Pigmentibacter sp. JX0631: one gene and its partner. The protein of the gene in region 2 interacts with the protein of the main gene of each other region in a pairwise test. Links are inferred from orthologs where the notes say so. Each region holds a gene or a part of one and is shown on either strand. Other genes may lie near its edges.

Region 1 (8,154 bases), 140 kb from region 2 along the record:
CATACTATCCACAAGGAAAGCAAATAAGCTTTCTCTTTTAAAAAAGCCGCATTAGCAATAATGCGGCTTTTTTAATTTTCAACCAGTTTAAAAAATGTATCCCACCGAGATTTATAATGTTCAGTTTTTTCTAGTATTTGCATATGCCTCTATCCTGAAGCGCATGTTTTTCTTCAATATTTAAATATATTTTGGTTTTCAAGTGATTATTTTCGAAAAATATTAACTAGTATTTGTTTAAGAAAGTTTTCAAATTCTTCTGCCTTCCACAGTCTTTCTGCGACTAGTAATTGGTAAAAATTTCTACTTGTTAGAGCCCAAAAAATATCACGTGCTTTTTGAAGTTCCATTTGGTTACAATTTTTAATATCGCCTAAAATTAGTTTCACCATTTCTTCTTGGCGTGAATATCTCCGTTCTTCTAATTCTTTTTGTATTAAACTTAATTCATTAGAAATACCAGTTAAACCATTTAAAGTGTTAATTAAATTTTGTTCTGCAGAATAAATTTGGGAAGTCATTTTAGCAGCTTGAGCTAATTTTTCTTCTAACGTAGCGGATGACTTTGTTTCTATTACTAATTGAGAAAATTTTTCTGCGTCTGTGGCTGAATCTAGTAAAGATTTTAAAATACCGAGCTTTGATTTGAAGAGCGAATAAATTGTTGGAGTTGAAACGCCCGCAGTTGCGGCAATTTGTGGAACCGTAATGTCATTATAATTAAATGAAATTAATAATTTTTTTGTAGCTTCTAGAATTCTAGTCTTTGTATTTATTGCTTGTTGTTTTCTATTTTGTGCTTGATATGTGCGTTTCATAAATCTCCTTGACATATAATCTAGATGAACCTATATTAAATATAGTATACTATATTTAATATAGGTTCATCTAGATTACTAATTTAAGAGGAAAAAATGCGAAAAAGCAATATTGAATTAGCAAAACAGTATTATGCATGGATTGTAGAAAAAAATATCAATAATTTAAGCGAGTTGCTTGACGAAGAGATTGAATTTGTAGGACCTATGAGCTCAATCAAAAAGAAAGAAAATGTTTTGCGAGCTATCGAAGGATATTCTCAAATAGTTCAAAACATTGAGATTCTAGAAAGCTTTGCTAATGGGGAAAAAGTATTGTTAACTTATCTGTTAACTTTTCAAAATAAAACTTCTCGAGCTGCTGTACAGCTTAATTTTAAAAATCATTTAATAGAGAAGTTAGAACTTTATTATGACCCCACTCCTTTTATAAATTTTCGAGAAAGAATTTTTAGTAATTAAAGAAACAGAATGATTTATCTAAAATTTTCAGAAAAAATTTAGAAATATTTATAGATTAGATCTTCTCGAAATAATTTAAGTATGAAAAAAATAGTAAACTAATTATATAAAAATTAATTTACTATTTTAATTTTTATATAGTTTAGTTTTATATCTAAAGATATCCAAAGAATGTTTTAATGCATTATAATTACTATTTAACTAGTTTTAATTAAATAAAAAAATAAAATTTCAAAATAAAAATACTTCCTTAAAAATTTGACTAAAAAAAAATAAAAATATATTAAATTTTTGTTACTTTTATTAATATTAATTAAATTAACTGTGTTCTAATTGTTTTAATATAAAAATTTGGAGAATATATGAAAAATAAATATCTTTATTTAAGTGTTTTGATGGGTTTATCAGTTTATTCATCTAATTCACTTGCAAATGAAGTATATCTCTCTTGTGACAAAAATGATATTTTAGTGAGCTATGATAAAGGAAGTAATGTTGCTACTTATCAAATTAATAATAAAAACCTTATAAATGAAGTTAAAAGATTTTTGCCTAATTTAACACAAAATCAAATAGATATTCTGAAAGAAAATAACTCTATTGAGTTTTTAAGTAATAATACGATTATGAATGGAAACTATTCGAGTCTTAATTCTTCTTATTTTTCACAAGTAACAGAATTAAAACAAAAAGAAACAAATAGAAGTTATTTAATCCTTTCTTCTAGAGTAAAAAATGGACTTGCTTTAGAAGTACATGAATACAATCCAAGTAATTTTTCAGTTGCTATGCCTATAACTACATCACCACTTGTTCAATGGAACTTTAAGAAGTGTGAGAAAAAGAACGCTGTAAATTCAGAGTATGATCCTTTTAGTTTTGGTAGTCAGAAAAAGAATCAAAAAAATAATACTATTGCGAGTAATAAACCAGCAAATTTAACAGAAGTATCAAAGAAATTGTTTGATAGACGGGTTGGGTATTTAAAAGATAAAAATATAAGTGGAATTTTATCTGACTATAGTGATGATGCGCAGTTAATTATTAATGGTAAAGTAATTACAGGAAAGAGCAATATCGAACAAGTTTTTGTTAAAATTGCGGCTGCTTCTGCTGCTATTGAAGGCTATAGTATAAATAAATTTTTAATTTCTGATCAAATTATATATTTAACTTGGAATGTAAAAGTAAACGGAATAGATTATAACATTGGTAGTGATACTTTTGTGGTGATTAACGGAAAAATTAAATATCAAGTAATAACAGCGGATGAAAATTTATTTAAAAATATGTAAATTATACTTTATAATTTTTTAGGAAATTTTAAGGTAAACGTAGTACCTTCATTTATAATTGATTTTACCTTAATTTCTCCGCCATGCTGTTTAACTAAGGAATAGGTAATTGATAATCCTAATCCAGTACCTTCACCTATTGGTTTAGTGGTAAAAAAGGGATCAAAGATTTTATCAATATTTTCTGGTTTAATTCCAGAACCCGTATCTTCAATTACTATATAAATATTTTTTTGATCTTCATATTTTGAAAACGTAATAACTCCACCATTTTTCATAGCTTGAATTGCATTAGTTATCAAATTTAAATAAATTTGCCCTATTTGCCCTGAATTACCAGAAATAATTCCTTCTGTATTACTAATTTCCCAAACAGTTTGTATATGTTTTTGTTGTAAAAATCCTTTTGCAAGTTTTAATGTTTTTTCTAATTCGAGAACTAAATTTATCTCTGTAAAGAGTTCTATTTTTCCATCTTGTCTTGCAAAACTTAATAAATTTTCAACTATTTCTTTACATTTTTTCGCACCAATCTCTATTTGTTGCAAATCTTCTTTGTGCCTATCAGTAGAATCTAATTCACTTAGTAATATTTGAGTAAAAGCAAGTACTCCTGCTAATGGACTGTTTAGCTCGTGCGCTATACCACCTGCGAGTTTTCCAATTGCAGCTAATTTGTCTGCATGTGCTAAACTTTTCTGCAGTTGTTTTTGTAGAGTAATATTCCGATAGTGGATAACATATCGACCTTCTTTGTGTTCAGGTGTTTTTTCCATTACATGCGCACGTATTGTGAATGTTTCATTTGGAAATAAATGTTCGCTAGTCCATTCTATGTCAGGTCTGTTAACTTTCGCTTCGTTAAGTAAACAGTCTTTGCAAGGTTCATTTTTATTTGCAAAAGCGGAATAACATTTTTTGTTAATTAATGTATTATAAGTAGCTTTGGGATTAAATTTTTTTGCGATTTGTAAATAGGATTTATTGATTCGTAATATATTGTAGTGATTATCAATAAACACCAATGGATCTGCAATGGTATCAATCATTGCCAACCACTGATGTTTTAAATCTTCTAAATCTAATTTCTCTAAGTCATTATTTTTTTTCATAAGCTCCGCTCAGAAGGTTCATGAAAATAAAATTAATGGTGTAAAGGAGTTGGATTACCTTTATTCGCTACGGCTGCAATTCCTATTTGCGCATTTTTTAACTTGGTTTCAAGAGCATCATTAGATTCCCAAGCAATAGCATGCAGAAGGACTGTATCCATATGATCAACTGGAATAATTTCTAAATCTTGTAAGATATTTTTAGGAATTTCGAGTAAATCTCTTTCATTTTCTTTAGGAATGATTACTTTTTTAATTCCGCCTCTATGCGCTGCAAGAAGTTTTTCTTTTAATCCCCCAATTGGTAATACTCTTCCACGGAGGGTAATTTCCCCGGTCATTGCAACTTCTCGATTAAATGGTTTTTTTGTTAGAGCACTAACTAAAGCAGTCGCCATTGTAATCCCTGCACTTGGCCCGTCTTTAGGAATTGCACCTTCTGGAAAATGGACATGAATATCAATTTTAGAATAAAACTCATCTTCTAAGCCTAAAAAAGTACCTCTTGATCTGACATAACTGAAAGCAGCTTGAGCTGATTCTTGCATGACATCGCCAAGTTTACCAGTAATTTTTAAGTTACCTTTTCCGCTCATTACAGCTACTTCAGTGACTAAAAGATCGCCACCCACTTCAGTGTATGCAAGACCTTGTCCAACACCTATTTCATTTTTAGATTCTTTTTCTCCAATACTATGCTTTCTAGGGCCGAGATATTTTTGCACTAATGCTCCATCAATTAATGGAGCTTTTAACCCTTCTAAGGAAACGGCTTTTGCAGTATTTTCTGTTTCTTTATTTTCTTTATTTTCTTTTGCTTTACTAGATTTTTTATTAATAGTTTTAAGCAAATCCCGGGCAATTTTTCGGCATATGCTAGAAATTTCACGTTCTAAATTTCTGACTCCAGCTTCTCTAGTATAGTAACGAACAAGTTCTTCTAAAGCTGAATTTTCAAATTTTAGTTCAGATTTTTCTAGTCCGTTTGACTTAATAGATTTTAACACCAAATGTTGTTGAGCAATATTTATTTTTTCTTGTTCCGTATAGCCACTCAAATGAATGATTTCCATTCTATCAAGTAAAGGTTTTGGTACGCCGTTTAAACTATTGGCTGTTGCAATAAATAATATTTGAGAAAGATCGTAATCTAAGTCTAAGTAGTGATCATTAAAAGCATGGTTTTGTTCAGGATCAAGAACTTCGAGCATAGCGCTAGAAGGGTCTCCACGAAAGTCAGAGCTCATCTTGTCAATTTCATCTAACAAGACAACGGGATTTCCGCTCCCCGACTTTTTAATTGCATTTAATATTTTTCCAGGCATAGCGCCAATATATGTTCTACGATGCCCTCTTATTTCAGCTTCATCTCGGACTCCACCTAGTGCAATGCGTGAAAAATTGCGTCCTGTTGAGCGTGCGATGCTTTTTGCTAAACTCGTTTTTCCAACTCCAGGGGGGCCAACTAAACATAGTATTGGACCTTTAATTTTGTCTGATAGACTAGTCACTGCTAAATATTCCAAAATTCTTTCTTTTACTTTTTCTAAGCCAAAATGATCTTCATTTAATACTTCTTCAGCAAACATTTGATCTTTTATGGTTGGCGCATAATCAGCCCAAGGCAATGAGAGAACTGTATCAATATAATTTCTTACAACAGTTGCTTCAGCGCTCATTGGACTCATGCTGCGTAGTTTTTTAACTTCTTTTTTAAGTTTTTCTTTCGCTTCTTCACTAAGTTTTTTAGTTTTAATTTTACTTTCAATTTCTGCAATTTCTGTTCTGATGTCATCAGAATTGCCTAATTCTTTTTGAATAGCGTTCATCTGTTCGTTTAAGTAATATTCTTTTTGAGTTTTTTCCATCTGGCGTTTAACACGCGCTCTGATTTTCTTTTCAACTCGCAAAATTTCAATTTCTGACTGAATTATACTAAATATTTCTTCTAATCTTTTAGCAGGATCGATTGTTTCAAGAATTCTTTGCTTATCGGCAAGTTTTAAATTAGCTAATTGCACAACTAACGTATCAGCTAAACGACTTTCATCTTCAATACTTGAAATTGAAAATACCATTTCTGGCGGGACTTTTTTATTTAATTTAACATAAGTATCAAATGCTTGTTTTACCGTTCTCACAAGAGCTTCATTTTCAGCTGAACGTCCATTAGGTTCTTGTACTTCGGTAATTTCGACTACAAGCATTTCGTTAGCTTCAACATACTTGGAAATACGCCCCCTTTTTTTTCCTTCGACTAGAATTTTAACGGTTCCATCTGGTAAGCGAAGAAGTTGCAATATTTGAGCTATCGTTCCAAATTCATAAATTTCTTCTGGAAGAGGATCATTAGATTTTGGTTTCTTCTGTGCAGCAAGGAATATTTCTCTATTTCTCGCCATAGCATCATCCAAAGCTTTGATGCTCTTTTCACGACCAACAAACAAAGGGACGACAGTATGCGGAAAAACCAACAACTCCCTCAGGGGCAAAAGTGGTAATGTTCGGCTTGTCGTTTTTTTATCAGCCATATTGAGTTACTCCTTTGCGGTCATGTTAAAATTAAACCCATTCCTTCATTTTAAGACATTTGTGAGGATACGCAACACCATTTCCATTTAACTATTTAAGACTTAAATATGATTAAATAAAATCCTTCAACTCTGGCACCCTTTTTAAGAAACCTTTCCCTTTTTTTTGCAAAAACTCATTCCCAAGAAACTCCTGTTCCTTTAAGATGTCGGTTAAAATTTTTTTATTTGTGAGAGGGTTAAAAGGAATTGCTCTAAGGACGACAATTTCTTGGCTTGGATAAACAGTTTCTAAAGTTGTTCTTGAGACAAAACTTTTTCCCGACTGTCTTTGTTTTTTTTGGATATAAATGTTTAACTCATTAAGAAATAAATTTATTTTAATTAATAAATTCAGTAATTTTTTGTCACTAATATCATTATTATCATTTCTGAGTTGATTATTAAATATTTTAAAAATCTTACTGTTTTTCTGGAAAAAGTTTTTTAAAATTTTGCCTGTATATCGATAGGTAACAATATTTGTCTCAGGAAAACTTGTTAACTCAAATGCTAAACTTTTCTCAATCAGTTTTGCTAATTGTGAAGTATTACTAATAGCTTTTAAAATTAATTGATTATAACCATTTTTACCCAGTGCCTTAAAATGAAACCATAATTTTAAAGAGTCAAATCTTCTGCTGCCTTCGATCGTTGTTCTGCCTAAGTCAATACTCCCCTTGCGGATAATATAGTTAGCATTGTGTCTAATAGAGTCTAAAGCGTTTTCGTCTTTAAATAAAACAGCGCTGTGTGACATTGATAAATACATGAATTTATGCCCGTCGATAACAACAGAATCTGCAAAAGAAATTCCTTTTAGTAAATTACGCTTTTTATTGGAAAGCAATAAGGCTCCTCCCCATGCGGCATCTACATGAAACCATATTTTGTACATTCGACAAATTTTAGCGAGTTCTTCTAAATCATCAATATTTCCAGTTTCTGTAGTCCCTGCAATACCAACTAATGCTATTATTTTTGTTTTAGTATTAAGCAGATTGTGAATTATTTTTTTTAATTCCACGATATTTATTTTATTAGTAAAAGCTTCGCAAGGTATGCTAATAATATTATCTTCACCTATGCCAAGAATAGTAGCTGCTTTTTTTATTGAGTAATGCCCACGTTGACTAACTAAAATCACTGTGCGCTGAAAGCCTGAATTAAGTAAGGCAGCATATACCCCCTTTTTATGAACCTCTGGAAAAGCTTTATTTCTGGCAACAAGCAGAGCTGTTAGGTTACCTAATGTCCCTCCACTGCAATAATTTCCCAGAGCTTTATCAGCATTATTTATAATATTTTGATAAAATATCTTATTTCTTTTATAGACAAGTTTATGAAGCCATGTAAGGGTTTGCCATTCCACATAAGTGGCAGAAAGTCCAGTTTCAATTTTAACTACATTTTGATTTAAAGTGCTTATTAATAAGTCACATAGTAAAGAAAAGCTAGGCGTTGCGCCTGTCATATGACCAATAAAGTTAGGATGAGATACTTTTACAGAATTTTTAACAATATTGTCAATTGTTTCCTGTAAAACTTTGGGTATTTTTTCACCTTTCAAGGGAACCAATGGCGAAGAAAATAATTTTGAAATTTCTTTCGGGGAAATTTCGCCGTAGATTTTTTTTCCATTTTTATTGTATAAAAAATTGAGTGAAGCATTTAAAGTAATAGTTGCCCATTTATTAAACTCTTTCTCGTTTGCTTCTGGAAAGAAGTATTTAGAAATTAAAGAAGATTTATTCATAATAATGTGCTGTCCCAATTTATCCATTAAGCAGATGTCAATGCGAATTCATATATGAATCAATCTAAAATTGACACAAATTTATTAATAAATTTTCTTTTCGGAAAATTTGATCAGATTTTTTTACTGCAATTCTTGCAT
Region 2 (7,997 bases):
AGAAATGATTACATAAATTTAGTCTATTAGACGCATACATTATTCCAGAAACCGGCGGTGGCATTAAACCTGGAGGAGTGGATCCAGCATTTATCATTGCAAATTGTCTCAGAGCCCTATCTACTAGTAATGTTTTTTCATCTATTTCAATTTCTTTTTGTTCTTGAGGTGTATAACCAAATTCTGCAGCATTTCCATCAAACTTGATCCTAAACCAATCTTCAGATTTATTATCTTCAATTATGGAATGCACGGATGCAGTAGAAAACCACCCCCTTGAAGATGAAGCCTTTTCAATTCTAGAAAACATATTGAAAAGATTATAGGTAGCTGTAAACGAACGATGCGCTTTCAATTGAAAAGTATAGTTTGCTCTTAAAATCAAATTGTCAGATATGTCGTTAATGTCTTTGCCAGGAATTGGTTTATTTACATCATCAAAATATTTGCATGCACCAAGCAAATTTAACCTGACTATCCCAGAACTACTACCAAATACCGTTTTTTCGCTGGATACTTCTTCTGTAAGCGAAGGTGGTGGTAAAGTAGTATCAAAGTTTTTAACATTTTGAAATTTCATCCCAGGTATAGTGGCATCTATTATCGCTCTATAAGTTGACTCAGCTTCTCCGGTAGCATCTTTTGTTGAGGCATAAACTACAGCATCTTTAATTTGCATATTTTGCCAAGTAACATGATTTAATGAAGGATTTAATCTTATATACTGCTGAATAATATCTGAATTACTTGGATTAAATAATAATTGCGCTGTTAATCCTTCTAACATAGAATATCGTTCATAAGACCGTATGACAGATTGTGCTAAATCATCAACCAGCTTTTGTAATTCATTAAAGGTTTTAAATTTTCATTATATTTATTTTGTTCATACTCATATTCTTCTTTAGAAACAGAATATCTTTTTTTAGAAATATAATATTTATCCTCTACAGGATTAAATTCATTGTCTAAAAATTCACGATATTTTTTTCTTAAATCTTCAAGAATTAAAAGTGCATTTTTAGTTTCTTGTGAGTCAGGATCTTTCCTTTTTAATTTGTTGTAAATTAAGTAAGCTTGATCAATTTCTTCTCCTATTTTTTGCTCTTTAACTTTCAATGAATCAAATTGTTCTTTAATAGCATTAAAAGTTGATTCATTTTTTTTCATTTCGAAATATAATTGATCTACTTCTTTTTTAAAAGGTTCATAGTCTTTTATCATCTTAGTAATAGTTTTAGTAATTTCTAATCTATTACTTTCACTTTCTTTTACTGATTCAGAAACCAAATTTAATGTTTTACAAAACCCCAAATTCATATTTTGCTGAACTGCTGTTACGCTAACTTTACCAACTTCTGGAGGAAGAACATAAGCATTGGAACATTCTTCATCAAATGCAATTCCCATAGAGTTTTTAGGATGATTTATATTGCCAACATAACATTTATTATTAACTGTCGGGGTTCCACTAAAAGCACTGGTAATAAAAAATAGAGAAGGCAAAGTAATCAAAGAATGAAACTTAATTCTCATATAATTCCTCCAAAAAAAAAAATAAATCTAAATCTTGTCTCTAAAGTTTCAATTAGGTAACAAAGTAAAAAATACTTGTCAATACAGTTTCTATTTCCTAAAAAATTGATAAAAAATTTATGTATTTAATATTTTTTAGATATTAAATTTATCTTTATTCATATGAATTACATAAAAAATACTAGAATTATTTTCCAAATTTTTTAAAAAAGTAAATAATAAATTAATTATTATTTACTTTTTTAATGCAATAATATTTATGAAATAGAATTATTTTTTAATCAAATAAAATTTTTAATTTAAAAGATAATTTTTTTAGATAACAGTCTATGATTATAATTTTTAATAGAATAAAATTATCTGATTATAAAAAATAGTTAAATATTAATATAATTAGGCAGCAGAATCATTTTTATTATTGTTACTATTAATAGTATTTTCTTCTTTATTTGTTGCTTTCCCTCTTGGAACATAACTTACAGTATCAATGTAACTAAGAATTAAACGGACAAAATGTCTTCTTGCCCGAACTACACTTTTTGTTTTTGAAATATCAAAATTAAAAAGAGGTTCTCGAGTTAAGCGTGAATATACTATCATATGTAAATAATCTTCTTTTAAATTAGGATCATATTCTATCACAACATGCCCCATTTGCTCCCAACTATATTCAATTTTTTTCATTCCATAAAATACTTGAATTCCAGCAAGTCCAACTAAAATCTTTTTAATTCCATGCATATTGATTAAAAGTAACATAAACCAAGGAATAACAACTAAAGTAAAAAATGAAAATAACAAACCTGGAGGAATGGAAGATTTTGAATGTTCAAAAAAAGTTGGACTTGTTATCAAAAATAAAAAACATCCCATTAAGCCTATTAACGAGATGAGCATTTGCAAAGGTGAAAATTGAAAGTACCATCTCCCCTCTGGAGTCAATCTGCTATAAATTAGTGACTCTCTATCCTCATCTATTCTTTTATCTAGTTCGGCATAAGGCTCTTCTTCCGAAGAAGACAACTTGCCCAAAGTATGCAAAAGAGATAAAGATTCATCGAATCTTCCCCAAGCATCTAGGATAAAAGCTTTCATTCTTATCGCTTCAGTGTTTCTAGGTGATAGAGAAAGCAAATTCTCTAGAACTTCCATCGCCCCTGCTGAATCGCCCTCTTCTATTAGTAATTTAGCATCTTTCAAATGTTTCATAATCAAGACAATCGTCTTAAAAAGGAAAAAACTTAAAAAGAGTCAAAAAAAAAGTAAGGGCATTTCCCTTACTTTTTAAATTATACACATTCACTAAAGAATTTAGTTTTGCGCAACAACCCAAATATTGAATTGAGCAGAAACCTCTGGATGAAGTTTAACTACACCTTTATAAACACCAACAAGTTTGATTTCATCAAGGATAGAAATCATACGGCGGTCAATTTCATGTCCAGCTGCACGGAAAGCATCAGCTAGTTCTTGTGTAGTAACTGTACCGAAAATTTTATCTTCTTCACCTACTGGTTTTTGGATGGTTAAAGAAAGAGCACTAATAGTAGCTGCAAGTTCTTTAGCACTAGTAAGATCTTTTTGTTTTTTAGCATCAGCTTGTCTACGTTGATGATCTAATAGTTTTTTATTTCTTTCATCAGCTAAAACAGCTAATTCACGAGGAAAAAGATAGTTTCTAGCATAGCCAGCTTTTACCTTAACAAGGTCCCCGATATGACCTAAATTTGGTACATTTGCTTGTAAAAGTACGAGCATAATTTATATCCTTCTTTCATAATATCAATAAAAAGTTGATGTGAATAACGCAAATTAGCTTTGTTTCTTGCTAATTCCACGCCAATCATACACATAATCAAGTAAGCCAATGACTCCAAAAAAGCCAATAATTTCATATGTTCCAATGAATTTATTCACTAATAGCAGAGCAAAAATAAGCACTATCGGAAATAGAGCTATAGTCGTTAGTCTTTTATACAGAGTAAACATTCCTTGTAAAGCAACAATTGTAAGCAGAATAAAAGAAAATAAACTAATTCCCGCTATTAATGGTGCATAAGAAGAATGTTCAAGAACTTTAAGCATAGTTTCAAAATTAGTAAAGCTTAATCCAATGGAAGCCAATCCAGCAATAGATGCAATAACTAATGGAAAAGGGAGAGTGAACTCTCTTAAATTCCAAGAACTTTGGCCTTGGAATCGAAAAGCATAACCCTGCCAAAACATAGAATTTTTAGGTTTTAAAGGCTTCCAGAAATAAGCTAAAATACTAGAATCTTTTTTATCGCTGTCTTCTGAATTAAGTAATTTATGCTTCTCTATCATGATTGGTGTACTTGTTCGGCCTGTATTAACCATCGGCATTGCCAGCAGACTGTTGACTAGCTGGGATGTAAAAGATGAAGAGTTTCTTAATATATAATTAACTATAGATCTTAAACGCTCAATTTGTTCAAAGCCAAAATCGACAAAGACAACATTTGCAAATGAAATAAGTAAGCATAATAATAAAAATATAGATCCTGACCCAAATACAAAAAATAGAATTCGTTGCCATGAACTATAGTTCAGAAAATCAGTAACATACTTAATAAGGCCAGGATTTCCCTTTTCGAAATTTTCATAAAAGGCTTTAACATCCGGACTTTTAGGATTACTAGCTTTGTTAGTTTTTTCAGCGATGTTGGTATCAGGATTATTAATCTTTTCAGAAGCACTGAAGTTTTGCATGGATTTATCTTGGCTTGAAGCTGATTTTTCCTGCTGAACTAATCCAATATTTTCACCCATCTGTTGAGCAAACTCTTTTTTGTCAGCTACAAAAATAGCTGTATAAAACAGAAAAAGAGTGGGTAAAAACATAATAACAGCGGCAAATAACCAATGCTTATTTTTCTCCCTGATCATAACAGCAGACATAAAAAACGGAATAGCCAATAGAACAAGAATTCCAGTAGCCAAAATAGTAGGAGCAAAGGCGCTTCCTATCAGGATTAAAACTAAAGCTACCGCTATCATTAGCAAAACAGCTTTTCTTTTTCCAAGAATTGCAGAAATTTGTGCAACATTAAAAACCGCAAGAGGAATAATTTGAGTTATGAAACTTACAGCAATGAAAAATCCTGAAAACAGCAACGTAGGAGTAAATTTTTTGGACGAATTTACTTCTTTATTATGGCTATTTTGGTTTTGTGACTCATTTTTATTTGGTTTCAAAATAAATCCTCTTTTTGCAACCTTAAATAAATTCAGTAAATACAAGAAATTAGTCTTCTTGTCCTCTACGTGCACCCAAGGATTCAGCTTCTGCTTTTTCACGCGCGGCTTCTGCTGCACGTTGAGCAGCAGCTTCTGCTTGTTTTTGTAGTTCTAGACGACGTGCTTCAACATTTACGCTATCAGCAAGTTTTATTACCATAGAACGTAGAACATTTTCTTCTAATTTAAGAATACGCTCTAGTTCATGAATATTTGCTTGATTTGTAGCAACATCATAAACGAAGTAGTTACCACGTGTTTGTTTATTTATTGGATAAGCGAGACGACGAACGCCCCAAGTCTCTTTTTTGACTACTTGTCCACCATCTGTTCCAATGATAGTCTCCCATTTAGAGACCATTTTGGATAGTTCAGCTTCAGGTAAGTCAGCCTTTGCAATAATCATTGCTTCGTATTCACGCATAGAATTCTCCTTATGGATCGTGCAACTTAAACTTGAGCCCCAAATATGAGGAGCAAGGAGTTTGGTCGAAGTATTTCCCCTAACTTTATTTCACAATTTTTTCAAGTCTAATTTAATAAAGGCTGTTTCTTTTAAGGTTTTCCTCTTAGTTTTCATCCTTCTCCCTCTAAAAGGCTATGCTGACAGAAGAGTTATTACTCTATTTCCCCATGATGATTTACAACTCATTGATAATAATGAAAATTATAAACTTATTCGCATTGGTGTTACTGAAAGTCTTTTGAACCTCAGTTTTATTCCCTGTCTATTCGAGTTTAATCAAATTCCTCTTCTCTATTCAGTTTTACAAGTAGGACTAAGCTGTTCTACCAAAATTGCTCAAGCAAACATTCTTTCAGTTAGCGTACATCCCGAGACAAATTATAGTAAGGAAGTAAATAAAAAGGGCGTCGCTCTCGGTATAGGTTTAGCTTATAATTACTATTTAAATACAGAAAATAATGATTGGCTCTTTTTCTTTAAATTTAATTATAAATTTTGGGATAATGAATTAACTGATTCTTCATATCAATTATCAACTAAACAATTGTATCAAATTTGGGGCAGTGTTTTTGATTCAAATTATAAAATAGGATTGATTCACAATTACTATGATAGCGACACACCTTTGCAGACAAATCTTTCTCTGGAATTTTACTATCTTCAAAGTTTTCCTTTAGAATGGAGACAAATAGGTGGAGCTAGAAATACAGCATCAGTCGAGTACAAAGCTTTAGGCTTTTCAGTAAGAAAAGAATTTATTTCTCATTTTATACTTGGAGTAGGAATTGCCTACTGGAATTTGACTTTTGATGGCATTAGGATATCAGGCCCTCTTCCCGATGCATACCTTGGAATAGATTTTTAAATTCATAATTTGGAAAAAAAATGAATAGTTTTAAATTGGGAATTCTAATTATATCATTGTATTTTATTGTTGCTTGCCAGATTGAAATCAATAAACCTCCTTTTAATGCTTCTAATAATGAAAACAGTCTTTTTTTTCCAGCAGACTCAAGTGGAGGAATGGGATCTCTTTCCTCCAATTTGCAAGTTGGCATGAGCGCAAAATCAATTTACCCAAACTTTCCAGTAAGCTTATCAGGATTTGGCTCACCACTACGTAGATTAATTCCTCCTGATTTAATTAATATTGGGGATAGCTCAACTTTTTGTAAACCTTTTCAAAATATTGATCATTCACCGAGAATAAAAGTAATTCTTTTCAAAGGAAAAAATAACTCCCAAGATATGTATTACTTACTTATTAACTTAGATATAATTGCTATTCCAAGTGATTTTAATTTAAAAATGATAAAAGAACTACAAAATAATTTTCCTAGTTTAAATTTAAGTCATGCAAATGTTCAATTTATTGCTACACATACCCATTCTGGTCCTGCAGGATTAACAGAAAATCCTTTTTGGGCTGCGGCTGTTTGTGATAGATTTAATCCAAAGATCTACGAACTTGTAAGAGCACAAATTTTTTCTGGATTAAATGATGCAATAAGTAATTTAGGAACAATCCAGTCTTATGATAATGCAAATTATACTGCATCCGGATACAACTTTACTAGATTTGCAGGAATGGAGGTTGATAGATCTACATATTATTTAAATTTAAAAGACGTAAGTTCAAATTCGCTTGCTTGTTTCAAAGTATTTAGTGGTCATCCTACTTGGTATGGAGCTGCGGAGTTAACATTAAGTGGTGACTTTGCTGGATATTTAGAAGAATCTCTTCAAAATTTAACACACTCTACAAATTGTGCTTTTTTTAATTCTGTAGTAGGAAATGCATCAATAAATGCCATAGATAATATAACTGATAGAAAAACATTTGCAAACACGTTTGTTAACGAAACTATCGCAAATATATCAAATAATTCCAATTTATTGAGTTTAAATTATGGAACTTTATTTATTACTTTACCTGGATTTCAAATTAACTTTACTGGTTGTGGTATAAGTTTTGGAATAATACCAGAAAAATATTTTTCGGATATTATTTCTATAAAATCTACTGATATAACAAATAATATTACAAAAATTTCTTGGTTTTCACTAGGATCAACTTATTTCTTTTTATTTCCGGGAGAACCTCTCTTTGATACAAAACAGCTTCTTCAATCAATGCTAGCTACTTACTTTCCAACTATTTCATCAATTGTAGTATTATCAACTGCTAATGATTATGTTGGTTATCTAATGACTAGTAGCAATTATTTAGTTAAAAACATGGATACTTGTTCAACTATTCATGGCCCAAATACCTCTGCAAGTATAATAGACGGATTTAAAAACTCTTTAAATCAATTTGGCCTATAAATTATTTTTTAAAGAACTTTGAAATTTTTCTTTTTAATATCTTAATAATTTAGAATATCTCCAAAAAAATTTTTGATCAATATTTTTTTCTCATTAACAAAAAATCATGCCTAACTTTGGAATTCTTTTTATAGGAAAAAACATATTTTTATATAAAAATTATCCAACATGCTAAAAATTTTATGTAAATTATTTTTTTTTAAAAAATTTGCAAACTATAAAAAAATATATTATTTATTTGCTTTATTTAAAATAATTTGTTACGAAGGTTTTATAGTTATATAAATTAAAATATCTTTAATATAAACTTTATTAATTTTAAATATTAATAAAAAGGAGTATTGCAATGAAAAGAGAAATCGTTGCTCCTAAAATCTTATTACCTTATTACTATTCTTGGAAAATAAAT

The links.
Region 1: the proteins of rplI (region 2) and lon interact in binary tests that used the Escherichia coli proteins (3 or more experiments, as listed by UniProt). The link is inferred for Pigmentibacter sp. JX0631 from one-to-one orthologs.

The regions. Positions count from the first base shown.
Region 1 is NZ_CP123622.1:384,984-393,137, reverse strand. The notes cover bases 3,470-6,576. They hold lon (endopeptidase La), read right to left. Parts: upstream 6,219-6,576; coding sequence 3,720-6,218; downstream 3,470-3,719. Other genes in these bases: QEJ31_RS01615 (aminotransferase class V-fold PLP-dependent enzyme), read right to left, coding at 6,331-6,576; QEJ31_RS01625 (HAMP domain-containing sensor histidine kinase), read right to left, coding at 3,470-3,687. Also shown: rpmG (50S ribosomal protein L33), read left to right, coding at 1-27; QEJ31_RS01640 (TetR/AcrR family transcriptional regulator), read right to left, coding at 207-818; QEJ31_RS01635 (hypothetical protein), read left to right, coding at 915-1,280; QEJ31_RS01630 (hypothetical protein), read left to right, coding at 1,643-2,575; more of QEJ31_RS01625, read right to left, coding at 2,584-3,469; more of QEJ31_RS01615, read right to left, coding at 6,577-8,013.
Region 2 is NZ_CP123622.1:522,543-530,539, forward strand. The notes cover bases 1,572-4,521. They hold rplI (50S ribosomal protein L9), read right to left. Parts: upstream 3,295-4,521; coding sequence 2,848-3,294; downstream 1,572-2,847. Other genes in these bases: QEJ31_RS02230 (tetratricopeptide repeat protein), read right to left, coding at 1,930-2,745; QEJ31_RS02240 (hypothetical protein), read right to left, coding at 3,349-4,521. Also shown: QEJ31_RS02220 (hypothetical protein), read right to left, coding at 1-787; QEJ31_RS02225 (hypothetical protein), read right to left, coding at 823-1,536; more of QEJ31_RS02240, read right to left, coding at 4,522-4,752; rpsF (30S ribosomal protein S6), read right to left, coding at 4,802-5,218; QEJ31_RS02250 (hypothetical protein), read left to right, coding at 5,280-6,125; QEJ31_RS02255 (neutral/alkaline non-lysosomal ceramidase N-terminal domain-containing protein), read left to right, coding at 6,146-7,588; QEJ31_RS02260 (amino acid adenylation domain-containing protein), read left to right, coding at 7,935-7,997.